3 regions of the Micromonospora arida genome follow, and region 3 is predicted to be linked to each of the others. Evidence: riboswitches for the same ligand, from Rfam matches in the RefSeq annotation. Region 3 holds a riboswitch; each other region holds the start of a gene.

Region 1 (2,256 bases), on a different contig from region 3:
GGCCATCTGCGCGCGGTGGTCGACGCCGTGCTGCCCAGCCTGCGCCGAGCCGCGTCCGAGGGCGTGGACGACATCGACGGCATCGTCGACATCCACATCGCCCAGACCGTCGAGACGTTGCTCGGGCAGTCGCCCGTGCTGGCCGACTCGGTGGCGCGGGGGCGGTGCGCGGTGGTGGGGGTGTCCTACCGGCTGGCCGCCGGAGCGGTGCGCCCGGTGGCCGCCGTACCGGCCGACCTCGCGACGTTGGAGACCCCGGCCGGATCGCCCGAGTCGACCGACCCGGCCGCGGCTGCCGCAGTCTGACGCGACGAGGGCCGCTCCGCGTCACGCGGAACGGCCCTCGACGGGGATCGTGCGGGTCAGAGCAGCGACATGTGGACGTGGTCGGTGTGGTTCGACGGCCCGCTGTACGAACTCCAGCCGGTGGCCGGGAACCAGATCTGCCGGTTCCAGATCACGTAGTAGATGCCGAGCCGGTCGGCGTTACGGATGAGGAATGCGGCGACGTTGTTGCCGTACGTCCGGGTGTCGTTGTTGTGCCACGGGGAGAACCCGCTCTTCTGTAGCGACCAGTCGCAGGCGCGGCCCTTCGGGTGCTCCCACGGCCCGCCGGGGCGGTAGCAGCCGACGAACCGGTTGAAGCCGGCCGCCTTGACCTCCTTGTACGCGTGCAGCGTGCGCGGCGTGATGCAGCCGGACGTGGTGGGGTCGTTCTCGCTGCACGACTGGGGCTTCCAGTCACCGTCGGCCGTGCGACCCGGGCCGATCTTCGCGACCTTGGAGGTGGCATCCACCAGGCCGCCGGTGAAACCCTTGCCGCCGACGAGGGAGAGCGCCTTGTCGGCCTCGCTCTTGCGCTTGGCCATCAGGGCGGTCTGCTTCTGCTGCTCGCGGACCTCGGTGTCGAGGGCCAGCTTGGCCTGCTCGGCGCGGGCCTTCACCTCGTTGACCTCGGAGAGCTTCTTCTCGTTGACCATGTTCATCTCGTCGAGCATCCCGGCGCGTTGGACGAACGAGTCGGGCGCGTCGCTCTCCAGCAGCATCGCGACCGCGCCGATCCGGCCGGTCCGGTACGCCTGGGCGGCGATCTGCCCGACCTGCGGGGCCAACGCGTCCAGGTCGGCCTTGGCCCGGTTGACCTCCGCTGCCAACTCGTCCTGCCGCTTCTTGGATTTGTCCAGCTTGGACTTCGCGGCGGAGTAGTCGCGGTTGGCCTGCTCGATGACGTCGTTGAGCAGCTTGGGCTCGCCGTCCTCCTCGTGCCCGGACGGTGTGGGGGTCGTCGGGGCGGCGTGCGCTGGGAGCGGCCCGGCGAGCACGGTCAGTGCGGCGATCACGGCCACCACGGGTGTCATCCAGCGGCGTAGGGGTGCCGTCACAATGTTCCCTTCCGTCGACCGCCGACCGGGTTAGCTGACGGGTTCGGGGCGGAAGTGGCCCCTACCGCTGATGCGGATTCACCCCAGGTACCTGGGTCCCCGGCTCGCCGGTTGGCGATTGGGCGGTGGCACCGCAGGCGCCGCTTCGCGCCTTCATCGGTAACCGGCAGCGAGGTTACCCGAGAGTCGGCCGGGTGAGCTACGCCTGGCTGCCGACCAAAAGCGTCATTTCGCCATAGCGTTGAGTGACCAGTGACGCGGTTCTCAGGGTGGATGCCCGATCTGGTCACGCTGAGGAGTGTCACCATGCCGTATCCGTGCTCCTGTTCGACTTCGGCCACCGGTCGGTGGCCTGGGATGGGGGTGCGGTCCGCGTCCGGTCCGGCTCGTCGGAGCCGGTCGTTCGCGGTGAGCTGAGTGCGGCCAGTGCCTCGCTGCGGTCCGGCTGCGGCCGGGGCGCGGGAGCGTCGGTGGACGCCGTGGCAGCGGTGCGCCCGGCGGCGGTCACCACTGCGGCCAGCCCGGTGGTCAGCGGCACGGCGGCGATCAGACCGAGGGTGGCGACCGCGCTGCGGACGATCTCCTGCGCGAGGAACTCACTGGTGAGGATCTGCCCGATCGGCCGCGAGTCGGCGGTGAGCAGGAGCAGCAGGGGCAGTGACGCGCCCGCGTACGCCAGCACGATGGTGTTGACAGTGGAGGCGATGTGCGCGCGGCCGACCCGGGTGGCCGCCCGGTACAGCTGCAACCGGGTCAGCCCCGGGTTGGCGTTCGCCAGTTCGGTGACGGTGGCCGCCTGGGTGACCGTCACGTCGTCGAGCACCCCGAGCGATCCGATGATGATCCCGGCGAGCAGCAGACCGTGCAGGTCCAC
Region 2 (2,256 bases), on a different contig from region 3:
GGCGTGGAGATGCCACTTCTGCCGGACTGACCGATAAGCGTGCGGCGTCCACGGCCGAGCTGCGATCAGAGACACATCACAGCAGGTCGGCGGTTTAGCCGGCGGCTGACGGGTGACCCTTGAGGGGTACAGCCTGACGAGGGGGGCCCACCATGTCCGACGACACCAGCAACCGACCGAGTCGCACCGCCGAGCGTCCGCACGACGTGACCGACCCGCTGCTGTGGCAGTTGGCGATCGACGTGCTGAGCGCACACGAGCCGGACGACGAGGACCAGTGCCGCAACCTCCAGTGCGCCGGGCAGTCCTGGCCGTGCGCGGCCCGCAACGGCGCCGAGCAGTCGCTGCGACTGTCCCGCAGCACGCCCGACTCGGTCGGGAGGACCACCGACGGCGACGACAGTGACGACGTGGGCGCGGGCCGTCCCGGGGAGTCCCCGGTGCCAGCCTCCCGCTGGGGCTGGAACGCCGGCCCGGCAGCGTCGCATCGAGGGCCGAAGGCGTCCGCCTCGGCGGCGTGACGGCGGCCCGCACGAGGTACGGGCACCCGGGCTGACAGCACGACACACACGAACGCTCGGCCGGGTCACCGGCCGAGCGTTCGTGTGTCATCCGTCAGAGGCTGAGCCGCTGACCCGGAAAGATCAGACCCGGGTCTGCGCCGACCACCTGCCGGTTGTCCTCGTACAGGGCCTGCCAGCCGCCGGCCACCCGCTGGTCGGCAGCGATCTCGGACAGGGTGTCGCCCGACTTGACCAGGTACGTCTGGCCGCCCGCCACCGGCGCGGTGCGCTGGTGGTCACGGGTCGCCGGCTGCTCGCCACGCGACGACCGCTCCTGCGGCTTGGTGGGCTTCGCGGTCGACGTCGTCGACTTCTCGGTGGATCTGGTCGACGGCTTCGCGGTGGGCTTGGTCGCGGAGCCACCCTTCTTGCCGCAGGTCGGCCACGCGCCGATGCCCTGTCCGTCGAGCACCTTCTCGGCAATGGCGATCTGCTCGCCGCGGCTGGCCAGGTCGGCGCGGGCGGCGTACTTCTTGCCGCCGTAACCGGCCCAGGTGCTCTGCGAGAACTGAAGCCCGCCGTAGTACCCGTTACCAGTGTTGATCTTCCAGTTGCCGCCGGACTCGCACTTGGCGATCGCGTCCCAGTTGACGGCGGCCTGCGCCGGGGCGGCCGGCCCGAAGAGGGCGACGGCGCCGGTGACCGCGCCAACGGCAAGGGTGCCGACGGCGAGGCGGCGGGTGGTGACCCGTCGATGACGGGGGGTGTAGACAGACGTCATGTGAGCTTCCTCCACGCCGGCGAGGTGAGCTGTCGGGTTCGGGCCGAGGAGCCCGGCCGCGCGGTGGCGGCTTCACCCCGAGGTGACATGCACCGAGGAACGTGTGGGTCCCCCGCTCCTGCCCGGGTGACTGGGTTCCGACGACCGGGGGCAGGATTTGGCGTTGCCGGCCGTGGTGTCCGCAATGGCGAACCCGACCGACGTTAGGCACGGTCGGTGACGGTCGCCCACCCCCTGTGAACTTCTTCACCGGGGCACGCGGGGCGGGTCCCGCAGCGGTTGCGGGCGATCGACGTCTGTGCAGTAACCATCGTGGACCGTTTCCGATCAGGTCGGCACAGCAGGCGTGGCGAACACGGCCACAGCCCGGCCTGACAGTTCGATTCAGGCGGTCGCCTGATATCTGCGGAGCGCAGCTTCGGCGAGCTGGTCCAGGAATCTGTCACCACCGGGTTTGTTGCCCTCCTCCTGAATGACCACCAGAGTGGTTCCGATCCGGACGAGGACGCTGTCGCATTCCAGCGTGTCAGCACCGTACGTCGCGCTGCACCTGACGCGAAGACTGTCATCTCCCAACCGCGGCCCTGGTGCCACTGCGAAGCGACGGCTGCCGCCCTGGCTGGACGACGCGACGGTGGGACAACGGCCGATCAAGGTTCGCAGGTCGGCCATTGCTCGTCGTGCACCGTCATCGGCGTATGTCCTGAGGACTTCGGTCCCCACCCACAGGTCATCCGGGCCCGCGTCATAGCTGAGGGTGGCCGCGGCCATCGCTGACGGAGTCCCGGTCAGCCGCCTCGCTGACAACAGCGGGGTCATGCTGCCCGAGCAGGCGTCTGAGCGTTGCTCCCCAGAATCAGGCGACATGACTGTCGCAATCTTCACAGTGAATCCTGGCGGCACCGAGTCCGTGGCGACCAGGCGTGCGGACAACGCCGCGGAGTAGCCCGGCCCGCCCGTCGCCGGAACTGC
Region 3 (2,256 bases):
GGCGGATGCCGTCGCGCGTCGCTTCGCTGGGGCCGGGGCGCTGCCCACCCCGCAGACCCCGCACACCCCCGCCGAGTACGCCGCCCGGGAACGCTATCTGCACCGGGCGGCGATGGCGGCGTACTGGCGGGGCGACCTGACCATGGCGCAGCTCGGCGACGTGTTCGGGCACCGGCGCGGCTGGGATCCCCGGCGACACCCGGTTGAACAGGAGGTGCTGATCAGCCGGGTGGTCCGGGATGCGCGGCTGGCCGACTACCAGGTGGCCGCCGACCGTGAGCGGGCCGCCTGGCGCGACGCGGAGTTGGCCGCCGAGTCGGCTCGTGCCCTCGCCGAGGAGGCGTACGCGGCGGCGGCCCGGCTCCGCCCGACCCTGGTGCCGGCGCGCCGCACGGTGGCCGGAGCGTTGCGTCCCGCCGTCGTGGCACGGTGGCGCCCGGCCCGGGTGGGTTGAGCCCAATCCGTGATGTGAGGCCGGTCACCCAATTGCGAAATCGGACGTCCGACGCGATCGGCAGGATTGTTCCCGCGATTGTGGCCGCGTTTTTTGCGGCCTGTCCGGTTGTCGCCCGCAGGCGTCGCCGTAACCGGTTGTCCCATCGAGTCACATCATCGGCAATACGCGCAGAAATTGTCGCGCCGATTGGGGTTTACGCAGGTGAACCTGGCTTGGCAGGGCGTTGAGACGCCAGTAGTGTCGTCCCGTCCGGTGCGGTAACCGATCGCAAGACGCGACGCCGCGCCGACCCGCTTAATCGTGATCAACGAACCGGGGACCCACCAGTAAGTCCGGGGTGAATCCGCGAGCCACGGCCCGCGGTAGGGCGTCTTCCCGCCCGAATCCGTCAGCTAACCCGGTAGGCGGTGTCGGAAGGAGTCCCATCCTCGTGCAGCACCTTTCCACCCCTCGGCTGTTCCCTCGCCTCCACGGCGCGGCGGTGCACCCGCTCAATCGTCGCGTGACGGTGAGCTGACCCCCCGGGTCATCGCCTTCCCCGCCCGGCCGCGCCGGGCGTTCCCCTGAGCGGTTCACCATCCGCGGACCACGGTCCGCGCGCTGGCGCCTGCCCGGATACCGGTCCGGCCCCGGTGTGCCGCTCACCCCCCGATCCGTGGAGGACCCCGTGAAGCACACCCTGCAGCGTCAGCTCCGCCGCCTCGCCACCCAGCGCCCGTACCAGATCGTCGTCGCCTCCGCCGCGGCCCTCGCGATCGCCACCACCACCGGCGCCCTGCTCACCACTGCCGACGACGCCCCGGCCGGCCAGCGCACCGCGACAACGGTCGCCGAGATGCGCAGCGACGTCGCCGCCTCCCGCGGCGAGGCGCGGGACGCGTCCCCCTCCGCCAGCGCCGCGCCGACCACGGCCGCCCCGGCCACCAGCGCCGCCTCGCCCGCCGCCAAGGCCAAGAGCAACCCCGACCTCACCCGTAAGCCGACGCCGCCGAAGCCCCCCGCGACGAAGGTGCTCGACTACGACTACGAGGCGCAGAACACCTACTACAACTGCGGCCCGGCGGCCACCCGCAACGCGCTCAGCGCCGCCGGGATCGACCGCACCCAGAGTGAGCTCGGCGCCGAGCTGGGCACCACCGAGATGGGCACCAACTCGGCCCTGGACACCACCCGGGTGCTCAACGCCGAGGTGAAGGGCTCCCCGTACCGGACCCGGATGTTCGCCGGCGCGCCCAGCCCGGCCCAGATGGACCAGCTCCAGGCCGACGTCGTCAAGGCCATCACCGACGGCCGTGGCGTGGTCGCCAACGTCGTCGGCGACGCCACCGACACTGCCGGCGGCTGGCACTCCTACGGTGGCGGTCACTACATCGCCGTCGTGGGTTACAAGGACAACGGCCGCACCGTGCGGATCGCCGACTCGGCGAACCCGGCCGACGCGTCGTACTGGATCACCACGATCAACCTGGCCAACTGGATCGCCAGCCGGGGCTACTCCGCCTGACCCAGGCAACGCTGGACCGCCGCGGGCGCCGTCCCCTACAAGGGGCCGGCGCCCGCGGCGTTTGTCCACGCGGTCCGTCATCGACGGCTCTCGTACCCGACCGTGAACCGTGGGAGACTGCGGCCGTGGTGGAGAAGACGGGTGGTGACGCCGGCCGCAGGCCGGTCCTGCTGCTGCTGCACGGCATGGGAGCGACCGGGGACGTGTGGTTGTCCTGGGCGCCCTACCTTGAGCAGCACTGGCCCGGGCGGTGGCTGGCACCGGACCTCGCCGGCCACGGCTGGGCGTCGCCGCT

The links. A riboswitch is a leader RNA that binds a small molecule or an ion and turns the genes downstream of it on or off. The one in region 3 is predicted to bind cyclic di-AMP.
Region 1: it holds a riboswitch for cyclic di-AMP, as region 3 does, so the genes downstream of both, ACFYP0_RS09605 (coiled-coil domain-containing protein) here and ACFYP0_RS18510 (C39 family peptidase) in region 3, are expected to answer to the same signal.
Region 2: it holds a riboswitch for cyclic di-AMP, as region 3 does, so the genes downstream of both, ACFYP0_RS16570 (transglycosylase family protein) here and ACFYP0_RS18510 (C39 family peptidase) in region 3, are expected to answer to the same signal.

The regions. Positions count from the first base shown of each region.
Region 1 is NZ_JBIALC010000002.1:633,532-635,787, reverse strand. It holds gene ACFYP0_RS09610 (carbonic anhydrase) at 1-306, shown strand, start outside; gene ACFYP0_RS09605 (coiled-coil domain-containing protein) at 363-1,382, opposite strand; cyclic di-AMP (ydaO/yuaA leader) riboswitch at 1,387-1,517, opposite strand; gene ACFYP0_RS09600 (YibE/F family protein) at 1,684-2,256, opposite strand, start outside.
Region 2 is NZ_JBIALC010000004.1:524,463-526,718, reverse strand. It holds gene dinB (DNA polymerase IV) at 1-30, shown strand, start outside; gene ACFYP0_RS16575 (hypothetical protein) at 153-521, shown strand; gene ACFYP0_RS16570 (transglycosylase family protein) at 616-1,284, opposite strand; cyclic di-AMP (ydaO/yuaA leader) riboswitch at 1,285-1,457, opposite strand.
Region 3 is NZ_JBIALC010000005.1:371,786-374,041, reverse strand. It holds gene ACFYP0_RS18515 (hypothetical protein) at 1-454, shown strand, start outside; cyclic di-AMP (ydaO/yuaA leader) riboswitch at 739-879, shown strand; gene ACFYP0_RS18510 (C39 family peptidase) at 1,113-1,961, shown strand; gene ACFYP0_RS18505 (alpha/beta fold hydrolase) at 2,087-2,256, shown strand, end outside.